3 regions of the Paenibacillus sp. sgz302191 genome follow, and region 1 is predicted to be linked to each of the others. Evidence: riboswitches for the same ligand, from Rfam matches in the RefSeq annotation. Region 1 holds a riboswitch; each other region holds the start of a gene.
The links. A riboswitch is a leader RNA that binds a small molecule or an ion and turns the genes downstream of it on or off. The one in region 1 is predicted to bind cyclic di-GMP.
Positions count from the first base shown of each region.

Region 1 (6,585 bases):
CTTTTCGGCGATAAAACGGATAGGAACAAACGTTGTCCCGTTTCGCATAACCGGAGCGCTGTCCAGTTCCACGTTCGTTCCGCCCACTGTTGCGGACTTGCTGTCGACGGACATTACGATGCTTGTGCCGGTTACTCCGTCTTTAATCGTAACCTGCTTCCATTCGGCATTCCATTTGACGTCAGCCCCAAGCTGCTCGGAAAGGAATCTCACCGGAACCATGACGACTTCATCGTCGTTCATATACGGGCTGTAGGAGCCGTATGGATCCTCGTCCGCGGCTTCTTGGCTTTGGACAATGAAATGAAGCTCTTTTTTGGTAACTTGCAAATCTTCCTTCAGCAGCTTGTAAAACGAAGAACTCTTGTCAAAATTGTTCAAAATCGCATAGCCTCTGAACGTATCGGAATCCACATTCAACGCCCCGCCGGAAGTATCGATCGCATCCGCAGTCACGGACTGGTTCAAACTCCAGTTTTCGAAGGCGTAGGTCCATTTTATCCCGGTCACTGCGCCATCCTTATTGGGAGCCGGAATATTGAGCTCAGCCTGCACCTTGCGGATCTGCTTGTTCCGATCGACGTAATAATCGGCTTTGAACGTCAATTTATCGCTGAGGATCGCCGACACTTCCTCGTTGGCCGGTGAATCGGAAGCAGCAGTGTCTTTCATCGTTTTATCGAATTCGTCTACAGCTTTTTTCAAGTACTCATGAATCGTTGTATAAGCGAATTCGACCGCCAGGTTTTTATTGTTAAGATAGGCCATCATCAAATCCGACGTAGTCGATTGTTCCTCCAGATCGGGGTACTCTTCCTTCAATTGTTCCTGAGAAATTCTCATTTGCTCCTTCACAATCGGTACGACCGCATCGTACAGTTGGCCAAGCAGCTCTTTCAAGCCTTGCTCATCGGCGAGGACGTTCGTCAGGAACAGTTTCAAAAGACCGGCGAGCTCGCTGCCTTTTAACTCCACATGCACTTTTTGCATGTTTAGCGTTTCATTGTTCACTTGCTCCGTAGCGTCGGTTACGGAGATTGTATTCGGGTTCGGCGCATTGTTGAAGAAAAACTTATAAAGGGCCGGCCGCAGCTGCTCTGCGCTATTCGTCAGTTTTTGCCTGATTTCTTGAGATAACGGCGCCACCCTTCCGTCAGCCGCCAATGCCGCCTGGTCAAAGACGATAGGCTTCTTGGCGCCGTCAATATGTACGATCATCTTAGTACCGTCGATGACGAGCTGAAAAGGAATCGTCCCTTTGGCGTAATTCCATTCCCCATCGATCGATGCGTGCTGAGCGTCCTGCATTTTAGCGCTGTTGATCGTCAGCTTCGTATTTTTGAACGTTTGGATCAGCGCCTTTTCCTTGGGATCAATCTGATCGCTGCTGCCTGTAATCAGCTCCAGCGCAATCGATCCTTTGGATACCGAGGACTTAACGGTTCCGGTATTTTGCATAGCCTGCCCGAGATCAAGACCCTGCACGGCCTGACAGCCCGTCAAGGCGATCAACAGCACAACAAGCGCAGCGGAAATCCACCATTGCCAATGCTTTTTTTGCATATAAAATCTTCTCCTTTGATTTAATAGATATGAGGCAGAATGTCTGATAAATTATACGCGAAAAAACGCCGAAGGACTCGCCGAGTTAAGGAGATTTTATGAAATTGATTATTCAAAGTATTTATTGCAAATAATCGACAAAACATTCCAAAAAAAGAGGGAATATCTTAAACCTAGTCGTATATTATGTTGTAACTAGGTATACAGGCATATTTGTTTATAGTATAAAGGTAGGTATGAACAAATCTTTTTACCTATGATAGCATCAAACGAGTTTTGAGTGCCGCACATAAGCGAAGACCAATTGAAATTGAAAAAGGCAAACCTGATCGAAAGACAGGGACGCAAAGCCACGGGCCTAAACCGTTTCAGACCGAAACGGTACGGCAGCCGGGCCGCCTATTGCAATTGGTCTTTTTTGTGTAAATTGAAAGGGAAATGGAGGATACAAATATGAAATTTGGGTTTCAAGCTGTTGTCAGGGGGCTCTGTCTATGCCTGCTGCTGCAGTTGTTCATTCCTTTTGCAGAATCGTCGTATACATATGCCGATACGGGAGCGTGGAATGTAAAGGTTAATTTCCAGCCTGCAACTTCACCTGTACCTGAAGGATTTTTGCCAGACTCGGGAATGCCGTTCAGCACGCAAAATGGATTCAATTATGGGTGGAATAGTTCTCACACGGATTCTACGGTAAGCGGCAGTACTTATCAAACCACTCCGAATGATACCGCAATTCGCGTTCATAAAGGCGGAGTCTGGGAATTCGAAGTAAACAACGGTATCTATGAAGTTAAGGTAAGCGTCGGCGATTCCGTTTATTCAAGCAACAATACTGTAGTTGTTGAAGGAGTAAGCTTTTTTGATCGTATCCCTATTGAGGGAGGGCAGCATGTCATTGCAGCACAATCGGTTGAAGTTGCGGACGGCAGATTAACGGTCAGTTCCGGCGATGCGGAGGAAGCGGAGACGGCTTTACAGTTCATAGAGCTAACCAAAGTTGGCTCTCCCAACACTTTGCTCGCCCTCTCTGCTGCCAGCACGCCTGTTATAGGGCCGCCGCCCGAACCGAGAAAAGTGCATGGGGACAAAGTACTGCTTTCGGGCAAGATGAATAACGAGCATAATGCTCCATCTTATCTGCAAGTGGATGGTCTGCAGGAGGAAATAGGAAGGTATATGGATGTAGAAGTGCAGCGAGTGAACCAATTGCTGTCGGAATTTGAACAGAAAGCTGTTGCATGCGCGAATTGCGATCCGATTGCACTGCAGCGCGCAATCGACAATAGTACGCAGTCCCCGTCATTTATCAAGGTGGGGCATTTGAATCTGAATTCTTCGGTAGTTTTCGGAAGCCCCTCCAAACCGGCTGTAATCATTGCGGATGGAATCAATACAAATGCCAAATTAAGCATTGATGTATACGGCTTGTTGATTGTTAAGGGCAGCATGAATGCCAATTCGGAGCTAAACTTGCAAGTGCATTCGTCTTCGAATGGAACGGAGCCTGCCGATGGAAGCCTTTGGGTGAAGGGGAACTGGCATCTTAACAACAATTCCTCGATTAGCGTGGATGGTTTGTTATCTGCTGACAGCCTTACTTTTAACAGCGGACAGTTGAACGTCCGGGCAAAGCGCGTCTTGATCCAAGATCAATTGCATATCAACACGCAAGCGGATATGAACGTAGAGCAAGAGATGATGGTTGGCGGGATCGTTTCCAACAATAGTACTGCCAACATCAAAGTAAATAACAGTGACTTGTTCGTTCGCGACGATGTGCATGTGAACAATCAACTGCATATTCAAACAGGCGGTTTGTTTGCCATCGGCGGCAACATGACGGCCAATCAACGGCCGTTCATCGATACAGGGGTCGGAGGAAACGGATCGACAAGTTTGAAATACGCGTTGCATGGATTAAAGGCGGAGTATTTTAGTGAAGGGAATTTCAAGGGAAATACCGTAACCAGGGTGGATCCGGTTATTGATTTGCAAAACAGTCCTGAGTTTCCTGTTGCAGGCTTCAATGATCAGGACATCTCTGTCAGATGGTCTGGACAAATTGAGGCTCTGTTCAGCGAAATGTATCAGTTTGAATTGCAAACGAGCGGACCGATCAAGCTATGGGTAAATAATAATCTTTTAATAAATAAAGAAGATGCAAGTTTCCAAGGCACTGTAACAGGTTCTGTCTATTTGGCAGCGGGCCAGAGAGAGAATATCAAGGTGGAATATTTAAGTGCAAACCGCAATCCCCGGGCGGCATTGTACTGGTCAAGCAATTCCCAACAGAAAGAACGCGTTCCACAGAGTCAACTGTTTCCTTTTGGGATACCGGTTGTATCGCAAATACCAACAGAAACAAGTCATACATTAACCTGGAATCCAATCTTTAATGCCGATGGATATGAAGTGGAAGCGGATGGCGTTATATACCCGATTGGCCCCGCTTCGACATTTGTTCATGAAAACCTGGGTGTCGGCACTCTTCACACCTATAGAGTTAGAGCAACCAGCGGAGACATCACTGGGGAATGGTCTTCTTTAGCCTCCGTGTGGACGCTGCCGGCAATTCCCGAAAATTTGCGGCTAAATTCGACTAGCAATACGTTAAAAGTAGAATGGGATCCGGTTGCAGGGGCAACAGGATACGATATAGAATTCAGCGGAAATGTAGTCGACAATGGATCGGCAACTACTTATTTGGACAATGAATTGAATCCGAATACTCAGCGCAGCTACAGAGTCAGAGCGAAAAATTCCAGCGGCCCGGGGCAATGGAGCAGTGTAGTTGCGAAATCGACTTTACCCGGAATCCCGTCGGAAATTACGGCAACCGCAACCGATTCGAGTGTGCAAGTGACGTGGAATCGAATAGCAGGCGCCGAAAGCTACGATATTGAGGTGGATGGTGCGCTTGTTGTCGACACGAATCATGCTATCTCTTATTTACATGGAAATTTACGGCCATATACTACACATCGCTATCGGGTCCGGGCGAAAAATGCGGAAGGCGCCGGTCCATGGAGCTCTGAAATCGAGGCTACAACGCTTCCAAGAACCCCGGTACTTACTACAGATTTATCATCTGCTAACGCGATTCAAATTAGTTGGTCCAGTATTGATGAGGCAGGCGAATATGATTTGGAAGTGGATGGGGCCATTATTAAGGCCGGCACTACTCTTACATTTATCCATACTCCATTGGAACCCAATTCGGAACATACATACCGGATACGCTCGAAAAATGTGAAAGCTGCCGGGGTATGGAGTACGCCGGCAATTCGTAAAATGCCGCCGATGAAGCCGCAGAACGTCCGGTTCGCAGTCGCAAGCGACAAAATAGAAGTGACGTGGGATCCTGTCCTGGGGGCGACATCCTATGAATTGGAAGTGGACGGTAATATTGTCGATGTCGGACTCGTCACGTTATACACCCATGAAGGAGTGGCTTCGAATTCACAGCATACGTATCGGGTCAGGGCCAAAAATCAGGGAGGCGCAAGCGAATGGAGCGAGGCGGTCATGCAATCCGCACTTCTCGGGCAGCCGCAAAATTTTACCGCTCGCGCTACAACTTCATCCATAATTTTGGGATGGGATGCTGTTTCCGGGGCTGAAAGTTACCAAGTACTGGTCGATGGGGTTATTCGGGATAATGGCTCGGCACTAACCTTCACGCATGATGGGTTAACGCCATATTCGTGGCATGTATACAGAGTTCGCGCCATAGCCGGAGGCATTCCGGGCGTGTGGTCGGAGACTTTATCCAAAGCGACATTGCTTGGAGTTCCGGGCAACATTCGTTTAAGCTCTACCAGTTCCACTATTACCGTATCTTGGGATAGCGTTGAAGGAGCTGTGGGGTACGAGGTGGAAGCGGACGGCCAAATGTTGGATAACGGTATGTATACTACATTTGTCCACCGTAATCTGAGCCCAGATACGCTGCACACCTACAGAATCAGGAGCAAGAACGATGACGGTGTAAGTGAATGGAGCGAGCGGAGTCAATGGACAGAAGCCGTCATCCAGATCACCACTCCAAGCGTTCCTGCCAATTTCAAAGCAAAGGCAGCTGTGGATTCAGTTACTTTAACTTGGGATGCAGTTAGCGGAGCGAGGAGCTATTCGCTTGAAGTGGACGGCCGGGTCATTGATAACATTACGGAAACGAGTTATAAGCACACAGGGCTGGAGCCCAACACCATGCACCGCTACCGCATTCAAGCCGCGAACGGCAGCAAGCACAGTGAATGGTCGGAGAAACTCGAAGCCAAAACCATTTCCGAATTGATCGTTAATGTCGGAAAAGACAACATATTTAATCTGGTCGTTATTGCGCCAAAGAAAGACGGGGTTACAGCACGTAGAATCGTTGTTACGTATAGTCCGGACGATGTGGAGGTTCAGGATCTGAGCGCAATCACACCGGAGTTGGAATTGAAAGCCGGCCCGATAAGTGGCACGAACTTTACGGTCAGCAAGTTTGTACCCGGCGAAATCGTATTTAACGTTCAGAACGCCGATAAGACAACCATAAACAGCATCAAATTTATAGCGAAGACCAATGAGGATTCGAAGGTCACCTATATAGTGGAGTAATAAGGAGAGCACGTGCGAAATGCGAGGTTTGGGAGGAAATCAATGCGAACGATAAAACTGATATGTTCCATCGTGCTCTTGCTAAGCACGATTTTGGAAATCGGATCGCCGGCAGCTTATGCGGCGTCCACGACTTATTATTACTATGACAAGTACAACCTGGCTTGTACTTATGTAGAACCCCCGGCGATTAATACGGGTTATTATTCACCCTCCGGAACAGCCGGCTTTCAAACAGCGACGTTTGATACGTCTAAAAATACATGGATTTTAAGCAACTGGACCGGCTCTAATACCGGTCCGGGATACAATCTGTCCAATGGGATGCTGACCTATGTTTCGCGACATAGCAGCTATGTTATGGATAGCAGGCAAAATACGGGTACTTGTACAATGGGGAGCTTAAACCAAGCG
Region 1 covers NZ_JBYLHY010000008.1:300,690-307,274, forward strand. Annotated here, with positions in the region: gene AC3G2T_RS14740 (copper amine oxidase N-terminal domain-containing protein) at 1-1,563, opposite strand, end outside; cyclic di-GMP riboswitch class I at 1,872-1,966, shown strand; gene AC3G2T_RS14745 (fibronectin type III domain-containing protein) at 2,017-6,171, shown strand; gene AC3G2T_RS14750 (fibronectin type III domain-containing protein) at 6,214-6,585, shown strand, end outside.

Region 2 (6,585 bases), 150 kb from region 1:
TGAGCGTTGCCTGAGGGTTTCCTGAGTCCGGCTTCCGTCGCATGAAACGCAAAAAAACTGCAGTTGTCTGCAGTTTGGCAAAGTCCGGCTGCTGTCAGGGAACAACACCAGCCTGTTTATTTTTCATATCCGTTAGGGTTGTTGAATTGCCAGCGCCAGGCGTCCGTGCACATGTCTTCAACGCCTTTCTCGGCAAGCCAGCCTAATTGCTCGCGCGCTTTCGTTGTGTCCGCATAGCACGTAGCCACATCCCCCGGCCTGCGCTCCTCGATGCTGTACGATATTACTTTTCCGGAAGCTTTTTGAAAGGCTTCGACCATTTCAAGCACGCTATAACCCCGGCCGGTACCGAGATTATACGCCTCGATCCCGCTCCTGGACAGCAGTTGTTCCAATGCTTTTAAATGCCCTTTGGCCAGATCGCTGACGTGAATATAATCCCTGACTCCGGTTCCGTCTACGGTCGGATAATCGTTCCCGTATACCCGCAGCTTTTCCAGTTTGCCGATAGCCACTTGGCTCACATACGGCATCAGATTGTTCGGCACGCCGTTCGGATCTTCCCCGATTCGTCCGCTGGGGTGCGCTCCGACCGGATTAAAATACCGCAGCAGCGATATGCTCCAGCTGTGATCCGAGATGTACAAGTCCTGCAAAATCCGCTCGATCATAAGCTTCGTTTGACCGTATGGATTCGTCGCGCCGAGCGGAAAATGTTCGTGAATCGGCACCTGCTCAGGCACCCCGTAGACAGTTGCCGAGGAGCTGAACACCAATTTGCGGACATCGTATTTTTGCATGACATTGCACAGAATTAATGTGCCGGTAATATTGTTGTGGTAGTAAGATAAAGGAAAAGAGACCGATTCCCCCACTGCCTTTAACCCCGCAAAATGGATCACCGCTTCGATCGAATGCTCGCGAAACACCTGTTCCAGCCCCGCATAGTCGAGCAAATCCAATTGATAAAACGCAAAATCCTTCCCCGTCAGCTCACGGACCCGCTCAAGCGCCTCCGGCTTGCTATTCATCAGATTGTCGACAACGACGATCTCATAACCCTTGTCAAGCAGTTCAACACAGGTATGGCTGCCAATATAACCTGCTCCGCCAGTTACTAGAATGGACATGATTTCCGTTCCTCCAATTTACGATTTCATTGCGCCGGCGCATCTGCATGCAGCCTTTTTCCAACTTAATGGATTTATGCCATTTTAGCAAATACCAAAAAAACGCCCCACCCTTCTCAAGGAAAAGGATCAGTGCGCTCCGGTAACAAATGCATGATTACACAACGACTTTGCCGGACAGGTCATTATTGGCAGCCCCGGCGTTGATGTTCGTATATTTGGTTAACCCTCTGTCCAACTGTGCGAATGACCCTAAATAAGCTTGCACTTCACCAATTGTTAACCCCAAGCTGCGAGCCTCGCGAATCATTTCTACCCAGTCTGAATCCAAGGGATTGCGTTCCATACCCAATTGCACAAATACTTTGGACATACTATTACCTCCAATGTGAAGTTTGTTTGCAAAAAACCATCTATTAACGGTTTAATAGATTGGGTCGGTTGCACCACTAACTCCACATGCTCCAGGTGCCCACATACGGCGCATGTATCAAAGTATTCCCATAATTAATTATCCAATTGCGGAATAGATCTCAAGGCCTAAGACTGAAACATTTCTCATCAACCTAAGCCTATTATACAACGACCTTCTCCTAAATTCCACCAAAAAATTTGAAAAAAAACTGCTAGGTCATTATTTTTTAGGAAAATGATACTAATGTATCCGCAATAGATAAGTAATTAGTAGGATGCTTACTTGTTGTTTTCCTGGTTTTTCTTCCATTTGCTGAATTCCAAAAATTCGCGAAACTGCTCCTTCGTTACTCCCGAATCCATCGCCTCTTTGACTAAATCCTGCCACTGGCTGTCCAGTTCTTCTAGCACTTTCGGCTGTTCTCCGTGCAGGATCAAGTCGAGCGGCACGTCAAGCGCAACCGCAATTTTTTCCAAAAATTGAATGGACGGATTTTTCTGAATATCTCTTTCCATATTGCTTAAATAAGATTTGGCGACTTCAGCCTTGGCAGCAAGCTCAGATAAGCTGAGTTTTTTTTCTAGCCGTAATCTTTGAATCCTTTTACCAATCACACTTATCATCTTCCTTTTTGCTTTATTCACCATGTTTACGCATATTATAGCAAAGTACCCCTGCCCAGACTATCGCTATATTTTCCAACCGCATACAATTTTCAGAAAAGAAAAAATGCATCTGCACAAAAATGGAGAAATAAAAGCGGTTAAACTTCTATTTGCCATTTAAGGAGATGCATTTCGAAGGCCTACCCCCGGTGTCCGGCGGGTTGCACAAAACAAACTTCGCCCGCCGGACTCTCAGCGCCGCCGTTCACTCGCCGGGGTTCGTCAAGCGCCATTTGTTAAACTCAAGGAATTCTTTAAACTGGTGCTTGTTAATACCGGATGACATAGCTTCTTTAATAAGCTGATACCATTCCTGATCCAGTTCTGCGACATTCGTTTCCGGAGCTTCTTGATCAAGAAACCTGTCTACAGGCACCTTCAGAACGGAGGCGATTTTCTCGAGAAATTGTATCGACGGGTTCTTTTGAACATCACGTTCCAAATTGCTTATATATGATTTGGCCACGCCGGCCCGCTCTGCCAGCTCGGACAGAGACAATCCCTTTTCCTTGCGAAGCTGCTGTACTCGAGTTCCTATCATCAAGATCTTCCTTTTTTTAACGATGTAATATATTCCATGCTATCTGACAGCCGCTTTGTGCCGTAATGTGCTTTTCATACAATCGATAACTCTCGTCTGCTCCTCTTCCATCATCCCGGACCCTGATGGCAAGCATAAGCCGGTGTTAAACAATTTCTCGGAAACACTTTCGTTCTCCGCATGCCGGTAATATGCCGCTCCCCCAAAAAGAGGCTGCAGATGAAGCGGTTTCCAAACCGGACGGGCTTCGATGTTTTCTGCTGTCATTGCTTCGAGTATGGATTTGACGCTTACGCCATGTTGTTCCTCATCCAGGGTGATCACGGTAAGCCATCGGTTCGACCTTGTGTTCTCCAATTCAGGCATAAATTGTATGCCCGGGATGCCGGATAGGCCCTGCCGGTACTTTTCGAAAATGGCTCTTCGAGCACTCACCCGCTCATCCAGTACGCCCAATTGCGCGCGCCCAATCCCTGCCAATACGTTGCTCATGCGATAATTAAAGCCAAGCTCCGAATGCTGGTAATGCGCGGCCGCATCCCTGGCTTGAGTGGCCAAGAAACGCGCTTTTTGCAAATCATCCAGATCATTGGAAACAAGCATGCCTCCGCCGGACGTCGTAATAATTTTGTTCCCGTTAAAAGAATAGATGCCGTACTTGCCGAAAGATCCGCTCGCTTGTCCTTTGTACGTCGAACCTAGCGACTCCGCTGCGTCTTCGATCACGGGAATATCGTATCGATTGCATAATGCAAGGATCTCGTCCATTTTCGCGCTTTGTCCGTATAAATTCACCACGATAATGGCCTTGGGCAGCTCTCCCTCACGGTCCGCATCCGCTAATGCGCGTTCCAACGCATCAGGCGACATGTTCCAGGTCTCAGGCTCCGAATCGATAAAGACGGGCACGGCCCCCTGGTAAACAATCGGGTTGGCGCTGGCTACGAATGTCAAGCTCGAGCAAAACACTTTGTCGCCCTGTTCCACGCCCAGCAACCGCAAAGCAAGATGAATGGCCGCTGTTCCAGAGCTTACGGCAGCTGCGCCGTTCATTCCGACATAGGCGGCAAGCTCGCTCTCAAAAGCATCGACATGCGGTCCTAGCGGAGCAATCCAGTTCGTTTCGAAGGCTTGGGCTATGTATGTTTGTTCCTGGCCGCTCATATGCGGAGCCGATAAATAGATTCTTTTTTTCTCCGATGTCACTTGCAACGCACCTTTCCTTCCAGAATGTTGAATTAAGATATATGAAATATAGTAATTTCCGGTCTGCAAAACATGCGGATCGGTAAAAAGCTGGTGCCGATCCCGCGGTTCACGTATAAAGGCATCCGCCTGTCTCCAATGGCGTACAATCCGTCTACATATTTTTGTCCAAGTTCCGGGGTGAAAAATGGCTTGGAGAACGGCTTGCGAATTTGGCCGCCATGCGAGTGTCCCGAGAATTGGGCGTTCACACCGAAACCGGAACAAATATCCGCAAGATCAGGCTCATGTGCCAGCAGCAAAACGCAATCTTGTTCCGACTTCCCTTGCAGCGTCTTCTCGATATCGAAGTGGCCGAACATATATTCATCCACACCTGCGATACATAAGCGCTGCCCATTTTCTTCGATATAGCCGTGCGCATTGATCAACACGCGAAAATTCGAGTTTTGCAGCATCTGAACGGCTTGATCCCTCGCTGCATAATCGTGGTTCCCGAGGACAGCCCACTTTCCGCCGCGCGGCGCGCGCAGTTCCTGGAGCAAGGGCAGCACCGACGGCGACGGCGTTTCCAGCCACTGACGGTCCAATAAATCGCCTGTAAAAAACAGAATGTCAGGCTGTAAATCGTTGATCATCCGCACGACCCGGCGGAACGATTCGCCATCGTAATGAAAGCCGAAATGTGTATCGCTGAATTGAACGATTTTCCAACCCTTGAAGGCTTCGGGCAGCTTGCCGATCTTGAGATCCACCTTGCGTATCTGATACCAGAATCGCTCCCCGATGGCATCCGCGGTTCCCACTACGCCTGATCCGAGCAAAATCAATCCCGCTTTTTTCAAAAAACTTCGCCGGGATATCTTCTTTGGCTCAGTCATGTGCGGGCTCCGGCAGCTTGCTGATCACCTTCGCGGGAGTTCCCACGGCGGTGCTGTGCGGCGGTACCGGACGAATGACAGTAGCGCCTGCCCCAATCACGGACCATTCCCCGACCGTCATTCCCGGAATGACGGTTGCTCCCGCGCCTATCATAGCCCCTTCCGCTACCTTCACATCGCCGGTCAATGTTGCGCTGGGCGCAATATGAGCATAATCCCCGATGCGGTTGTCATGCTCGATGACAGCAGCCGTATTAACGATGGCATGGCGTCCGATTACAGCATCGGCCTGAATAACCGCATTCGCCATAACTACCGTTCCTTGGCCGATTTGAGCGCTCGGGCTGATCACCGCTGTCTTATGGACAAGGGTCAGGTAATATGCATCCGCTACATTCAGTCGCGAAACAACCGCTTGTCTAATTCTATTATTTCCGATAGCGATAATGAACTTCAGTTCTTCCAGTTTGCCCATCACCTGCTGCGCTGCAGAGACAGGACCTTTGAACACGCCGTCTTGCAGCGATAAATCATCATATTTATCATCAAGGAGGGCTCTTATGGTATAGCCCTCTCTCGCAAGTATCATATCGCGAATAACTTTGCCGTGCCCTCCCGCACCGACCACTGCGATGTCCAGCTCAACCACACCCTTCGCTAAGAGAGCTTCGTCCCCCTGAATTTCTCCATGGTGACATGATTATCTTGACTGACTCCTTCGGATTTAAACACTTTATAGAAAGTTAACATCATGATTTTCAAATCCAGGGCAAAGCTTCGATTCTCTACGTACCATACATCCAGCTTGAATTTGTCTTCCCATGAAATCGCATTCCTGCCGTTAACCTGAGCCCAGCCCGTGATCCCCGGCCTGACCAAATGCCGTTTGGCCTGTTCCTCGGTATAGAGCGGCAAATAGTCCATCAACAACGGCCTTGGGCCGACCAGGCTCAAATCGCCTTTGATCACGTTGACCAGCTGCGGCAATTCATCCAGACTAAATTTTCGCAAAATTTTGCCGAAAGGGGTTAGCCTCACTGCATCGGGCAGCAAGTTCCCTTCGCTGTCTCGCGCATCCGTCATAGAACGAAATTTATATAAGTAAAACGGCTTGCCGTGTAAACCGGGACGCTCCTGCTTAAATAGAACCGGCGTACCTAATTTGTTTCTGACCAGGACAAACAATACGGCGATCAATGGAGACAGCAGCAAAAGCATCGTGAAGGAAACCAATAAATCGAACAGCCTTTTCATCTTATCAACTCCTTTGCTTCTGAGCGGCACATCATATTACAAGTACAAGTATTTGCTGCCATAATAAATATTCAGGCTGATGACACTCTCGTAATAGTAGTAAAGGAAATAAAAAACCATGATCAGATAATAAATAAATTTCTGATGTCTCGTGACAAACACCTTCACGACCCAAGGGATCAGAATAAGACTGTACAAACCGAAATAGATGCTGAATCTCGCAAAAATCCACTGCTGCGTCGCGATAAGCATAACGACAACATTCAGCAAGCACATATTGACGATGATATCGCTTTGCGGAAAAATGCTCCTCAGCTTATCTCTTCCGATAAAAGCAAGGACCAGCGGCGCAGCCGTCACAACGACCCGCAAAAAATTGGCGCCGTGCGTTTCGAGATTCTGGTATTCGCTGTATTTCGTATCCTGGATCACCGTGAACAGAGCTTGTGAAAATTGGCCGAAGCCAAGCACGAATATGACCGCTATCGCCAGG
Region 2 covers NZ_JBYLHY010000008.1:146,867-153,451, reverse strand. Annotated here, with positions in the region: gene galE (UDP-glucose 4-epimerase GalE) at 117-1,130, opposite strand; gene AC3G2T_RS14105 (anti-repressor SinI family protein) at 1,288-1,503, opposite strand; cyclic di-GMP riboswitch class II at 1,557-1,640, opposite strand; gene AC3G2T_RS14100 (helix-turn-helix domain-containing protein) at 1,824-2,159, opposite strand; gene AC3G2T_RS14095 (helix-turn-helix domain-containing protein) at 2,416-2,751, opposite strand; gene AC3G2T_RS14090 (DegT/DnrJ/EryC1/StrS family aminotransferase) at 2,791-3,915, opposite strand; gene AC3G2T_RS14085 (metallophosphoesterase) at 3,990-4,838, opposite strand; gene AC3G2T_RS14080 (acetyltransferase) at 4,831-5,478, opposite strand; gene AC3G2T_RS14075 (sugar transferase) at 5,496-6,092, opposite strand; gene AC3G2T_RS14070 (EpsG family protein) at 6,129-6,585, opposite strand, start outside.
Region 2: another riboswitch for cyclic di-GMP. It lies ahead of AC3G2T_RS14105 (anti-repressor SinI family protein); the one in region 1 lies ahead of AC3G2T_RS14745 (fibronectin type III domain-containing protein).

Region 3 (6,585 bases), on a different contig from region 1:
AGTACGACCGTTCTTACTGACGAGAGTGGGCACATTACAGATCGTATTGGATATGATTTTTATGGGAATTTGACTTATCACATTGGGACATCCATGACTCCTTTTATGTATAATGGACGAGACGGTGTGATGACTGACAGTAATGGGTTGTATTATATGCGAGCTAGGTACTACAATCCTGAAATTAAACGGTTCTTGAATCGTGATGTTCTGATTGGTAGTATTGAAAATGGGCAGACGCTAAACCGCTATGCTTATGTGAATGGAAATCCTGTTTCTTATGTAGATCCTTTTGGATTGAGCAGGGATGGGGATGATTGGAGCAGTTGGGTGCATACAGCCCTTGATATAGCTGGGAATATACCGGGAGTAGATATATTCTCGGAAGGCGCAAATTTCCTTCTTTATAGTTATGAGGGGGATACAGTTAATGCCGGTTTATCTTTATTGGCAGCTATTCCCTTGGGTGGCGAAGCTGTTGCAGATGCCCGTCTTGCCTATCGGGCTCAGCAGTCTATTGCCAGAAAAATTGAGGGGATGGGTAAAGATGTTAAGGCAACTGAAATGCCCGTTATAACTAGAGGAAGTAAAGAGTGGGGCAATGCAGTTAAAAAATTAAATGAGGGTGGATCTTCAAACTTTAGGGTTGAATCTGCGTCTGAAGCAAAAGTATTATTGCAAGAAGGCAGAGGTAACATGAATAGATATAAACAATATTCTACTAAAAAATATGATAAGGGTTATGAAAGACATCCAAACGAAAAGCACACCCAAAATGCCCCCCATAATGACCTCCCACACATAAAGTGGAAGGATTGGCATTCTAGTAACTCTGGTAAAGGTCATATTTTTTATAGCGAACCTAATTAGGAGGGATAATAAAAATGGAAGTTTTCCCTGGAAGTCGAGTGAATCAAAATGAAGCAAAACAAATAATGAAAGAGTTATTGCAACAAATCAACCCCGAAAATATAGAACCAGGGGAAAATATTAAAAACTGGGTGCGGGTAGATAATCAAGTTTATGATACTGATGCACTTTCTACTGGAGAAGAGTACTATCTATTTTACAAGCACCCAATTCATGACTATCAGGATAAGTTGTTTTTAACGAGTAAGACAAACGTAATTGCATTTCTTAAAGATAGAATCAATCCTGATAGGGAGGAAGGGCTGGACGTGATAACTGCATCTAAGGATTATTCAAAAATTATTGTTTGCAACCATGATGGCCAGATTTTCTTGGTGAAATAAATACCGAAACGGATAGTGTATTATAACTTACCTTGACTGGCTTCGTGCCTTTCAAGGTTTCTTTTTTGGGCTGGGGTTATCCAGTCGGTATGGCCCCGTATAAACTCAGCTCAAACAATGTAATTAAAATACACGGGTTTATATCGTGATTGCAAGGTCGCATAATACAGCCAACAAAGCAAACTCTTAGAAAGTTTGACAAACATGATTGATAAACTTTCAAAGGTTTATTCCAACTTGAATCATAGGTTAGGAATAAGCATATTATTTAAAAGAAGGATATATCAGGGAAATATTTGATTAAAGGGAGTGTTATTGAAATGACAAGAGAAGAATTGCAAGAGTTGTTATTGGAAGATGAAACTATGCCATATGAATGATATGTTTTTTGGAAAAAATTGAAAAAAATCGAAAAACTGCGTAGCTAAAAGAAGAGATAAATGGATTGTTTATTATAGCGAGAGAGGAAGAGAATGAATATTAAGGAATTTGAAAATAAGGATGATGCGTTAAGGAACTGTATAACAGAATGTTAGCAAATAAAGCACTATACGAAAACTTAAGACAAGAAGGAAAAATGCGATAGACATACGGATAGCTTCCAGGAAATCGGGAAGGACATTATAAAAGGATTCGAAGAACGCGCCGCCCATTCTCTGGATTCCCCTGCTGATTTTTTGAATTATGTAACCATGGGCATTCCAAAAGGCATCAACGATGGTCTACAAAGCAGGGCAAACAAAATGATGGACTCTCCCTACGATTTTGCCAATTGGCTGAGCATGGGGGGCGTTGAAACGGTCAAGGAGGCGCTGGATCCGAAAGAAGCGCTCTCCAAAGAGCACTGGATGGCGAGCTTCGGGCTGGCTTCCATGATCGCAGGAGGGACATCAGCGCTTATTTCGAAGGGGAAGCCCGCTTTAGGGAATACGGCCAGGGGAGTCGGTGAAGTGGATCAGGGAACTCCTCCGCAAACGATCAAACCACCTGAGAAGCCCAATGAGAGACCGAACGAGAAGCTGCCGGAGGGTGAGAGGACGGGTAAATCTTCTTTGAAAAGTGAAGTTATTACTGCTGAGAAGGTAACAATCGATTCGCAAAGTATCGGTGGAGAACTAGCTAGGAGAAGTAAAGAGCTCAGAAAAGAACTGCCGAAGGAAATTAGGAAACAAGGTAATTTTGGTTTGGCAAAAGTAGAGATAAAAGGATTAAGATCTGAGTATAAATCTTCTAGTCGTGTAAACGCTGTAAGTGATGCAGGTGATGCACAAGGTTTCTCGACTCTTAAAGATGAGAAGGACTGGAATTTTACACCACGAGATGTTAACGATTTAGATGTCATTGATGGAGAAGGTGCTTATACAAGAAAATGGGATACAGAATTTAAAATTTTGGAGGATATTACTGACGAGCTGAAAAAGCTTGAACCAAGGGAGAGAAAAGGGAGAATTGACCTTTATACTGATAGAGAGCCGTGTGCTAGCTGTAGTCCAATTATTTTAAAATTCAAAGAGATGTTCCCAGATATAGAGATTTATGTGTATTATATAAGAGAATTAAAGAGATAGGTGGAAGGTAGAATATGGTAGAAGAATTAACATATGATGAATTGATGGAGTATGTCCCGAAAGATTACACGAGTTTTATTTCTGATGGATTATCCCCAGGTCAAGCAATTTCAAGATTGGTCGTAGAGTATGAAAACCAAACAGACGACTATGAGGAAACAAATTGGTTGTTCACTGTAATATTGGCAGAAATTTGCGTGCGTAATAATTGCATTAGAGAACATATTGTTAAAAATGCATTAGAAATTATTAAGGATAAGAGATTGATAAGCATCTGGAAAAAAGAAAACATTGATTCTTCTGAACTTAATATCAGGGAACAGTACTTGGAAAATGTTAGGTTGGTCATAGAGGATGAAAATCTAGATTTGTAATGATCTATCAGTAATTTTGTGTAAATTACCAAGCAACGAACAGTGCCACAATGCGAGCTAGCCACCTGTATTGTGGTCTTCTTTTTTTCATGAGTTGATTCATAGAAAGCAACAAAAATAACCATTTTTAGAACCGAGAATTAAAATATGTAGCGGACCAAGTAAAGGTATAACTTGAATATTGAGGAGGAGGTACGAGTGCATAACAAACCCAAGTATGCTGAAACTATAATAGTTCTAGTAAAATACAAAACATCGTATGGTTTGTTGCAGACAAGGAGATATGGTTTTTAGACTTGCGAAAACTAATTGCTTCTTATCTTGAGAAAGGATTTGAAATTTATAATCCTGATGACTTTTCAGACAGATTTAATATTGCAGTCGTAAACGAGGATACCGCGGAGAACTTTCTTAATAAAATTAGTGATTTTGAGGTTGAACAGAAGAATTGAGGAAGTTTATAGAGGTATTTGGGCGTTATATCAAGGCCAAGAGTACGAAGTTATTGAACATAATCCAGTATGTGAGCAGTGCCACAATCGAGCAGCCGATGTTGATAGTCTTTTCTTCCTTTTGCTTGCTCAAGGTGGTAATTGAATAGGTAACCTTTGGTGTGAACTATAAATAATATTGTGGAATTATGTTGGATTATGGGTTAATATGGAATTTGGATTAAATCTAATGTACTATTTTTATAGTTTTAAATACCTAATAACCAAGTGAAATTGAAAAGGCAAACCTGTTCGAAAGACAGGGACGCAAAGCTGCGGGCCTACTTCTATGGGGAGTGTCGTAAGACATTGCTCAAAGAAACGGTAGCCGGGCCACCAAAAGCAGTTGGTTTTTTTTGTTTTGAAGAAAGTAATTTTTTTACTATGGAGGTATAAAAATGAGAGTTCACTTGATTACATCGCTAGCGGTTATTGCACTACTTGGGACTTCAATTCCTGATGTCCAAGCTGATTCAACCGCCGTTTCACCAACGACGAAAACAACGAATGCCGCCGGCACAGCTTTCACAGGCAGCTTTAGCGATACGAAAGGGCATTGGGCGGAGACGACCATCGCCGGCGCGGTGCAAAAAGGATATGTCGACGGATACCAGGATCACACTTTCAAACCGAATGCAAAAGTGACGCGCGCTGAATTTATCAAAATGGTAAATACCGCGCTTCAGATTCCAACCTCAGGTGTAACCACCGGTAATAGTTGGTATTTGCCCTACGTTAACGCTGCGACGAACGCGGGGATATATCGACCGAGCGATTTTATGAGTGGGGACTGGAACACGCCGATGACGCGTCAAGAAATGGCGCGCACAGCCGTTCGGGCTACGACCGCCGACAAGAACATTGATGATACGAAGTGGATGTATCTGGCGGCCAAAGCCGGTCTGATTACTGGCATGGATGATAGCGGCACGCTCGGGGAAGATCAACCGACAACGCGGGCTGAGGCGATAACGACAATTGAGCGTATTCTTACTGTTAAAGGAGGCCATTCGCTGGCTGTCGACGAAAAAGCGGTTGCCAGTGCGGAGCAAGCGATGAACGCTCCCAAAGATCCCTGGGGGCGCGCGATTCGCACGACAAATCTGCCGTCGAATAGCGGTGATTTTCCTTACATCCTACAGGGTATTCCTAATGAAATGTACGAGTATAAACATCCGTTCCAGACAGATTCAATTCGTTTTACAGCGAAAGAAATCATCCATGATTCCAGATACTACTCGAAAGATGCGGTTGACGTTTGGGTTAAACTCGTATCACAGTTTGGTAATCAAATACTGAATGTGGATTACAATACGATAGATCAAAACTGGGTGGATGCTTTCTTACAAACCGTTAATAAACCACAGAACGTAAATCGTGATGCACAAAGGTATGTTGATTGGGTGAAGCAGAATCATATCCGAATTGAAGGCACAGTAACGCCAGAACCATCTATAGTTTTCTTCGGTGATGTTTCACACTATGTACGCTGCCAATTCAGGTTTAAAGTAACCAGTTTTGATGAGAACAAAAATCTGTTTGTCGATATATGGGGACCGAAAAACATTGAAAAAGACGTTTGGTATGTCGGCTATGCAGATGTGGCGATTTCGGCAGAAAATTTTGGCGTTAAAATAATCGAAGAGAAAATAAAATCAGACGCTGCGCTTTTTAAATACAAAACCTATCGAATTGAGTAAATCTCTTCATGGTTATTCGTGAATAGATTGATATGGAAGGAGGTAGGGATACTTATGAGGAAGAGACTCCCCCAATGTATATCTTTTGTACTTTTGATTGTATTCATATTTGCGTTAATCCTACCACTTCCAGCACTCGCATATCCAGTGCAAATTACTATGGATGAACGTTTACATGGCATTCAAATCGACATTACTTCAACTGCCGCTACTACCGGCATTCGGTATCGAACTGTCGGGTGGATGATACATAGTGCTCCGGCATGTAGAGATGGAGATTGCAAGCCAATGAACCTAGATAAAACTGTTGTCTATAACAATGCAGCGAATGTAACTCAATATCCGGACCCGCCAATCCCTGGCGATCCAGTAACAACTACTTTCAAATTTGACGGGGCTACGGTTGATCGGGATTTTTTTGACAGCTTTGACTCTGTCCTGCAGCCGGGGCAACCCATCTATTTCAGCGCAATCATGGAATCGTTCAATGCGTCCGACGGGAGCACAAGGCGCGGACCTTTTTATACACTTCAAGAAATAAAACATGCAGAACCATGGGCCCACCCGGATGATCTTGATGATTATTATGATATACCGGCATCGTATACGCCTTATGAACCCTTAACCGTAGAAAGATATCTGGTTTCAGCAGACGGAACTACGAGAACACTCATTGATACAGTGAAAACAGAAAATGTATACCGTTATTTGGAAAGCGTAACTTATAACCTTCCTCCTGCTTATGATCACAATGGACAAACGGTCCCGATTTCAAAGTCATATATTTACCCCACGATGGATCCTAGCAACATCAAGTTTCCACAAGTGATCGGGGATGCTCACTTAACAAACCGAAATATAACGATGAATATCGGGGGTACGACCATTGTTGCCGAATATCGGCCAGCGGCAGCCGGTTTATCGGTAAACGTTCCTGCAGGCTGCTTGAGTCCCGGTATGAACACAACCAAACAATTGACGGCCACTTTAACGAAGCCGGATGGGACGACTCAAAATGTTTCAAGCAGCCCGAACACGACATGGTCGATCTCCAATCAGGCAGTGGCTTCCGTGAACTCAAGCGGATTGGTAACGGCAAGTTCGGCAGGCAGCGCTACGATCACAGCGCGCTATGTCGACACAGCGGCAGGCATCGATCAAACGGGTACCGCATCGGTGACGGTATCCAGCAGCTGCGG
Region 3 covers NZ_JBYLHY010000011.1:181,500-188,084, forward strand. Annotated here, with positions in the region: gene AC3G2T_RS17705 (RHS repeat-associated core domain-containing protein) at 1-870, shown strand, start outside; gene AC3G2T_RS17710 (hypothetical protein) at 885-1,253, shown strand; gene AC3G2T_RS17715 (deaminase domain-containing protein) at 1,997-2,821, shown strand; gene AC3G2T_RS17720 (Imm3 family immunity protein) at 2,836-3,195, shown strand; cyclic di-GMP riboswitch class I at 3,918-4,027, shown strand; gene AC3G2T_RS17725 (S-layer homology domain-containing protein) at 4,085-5,386, shown strand; gene AC3G2T_RS17730 (DUF5704 domain-containing protein) at 6,344-6,585, shown strand, end outside.
Region 3: another riboswitch for cyclic di-GMP. It lies ahead of AC3G2T_RS17725 (S-layer homology domain-containing protein); the one in region 1 lies ahead of AC3G2T_RS14745 (fibronectin type III domain-containing protein).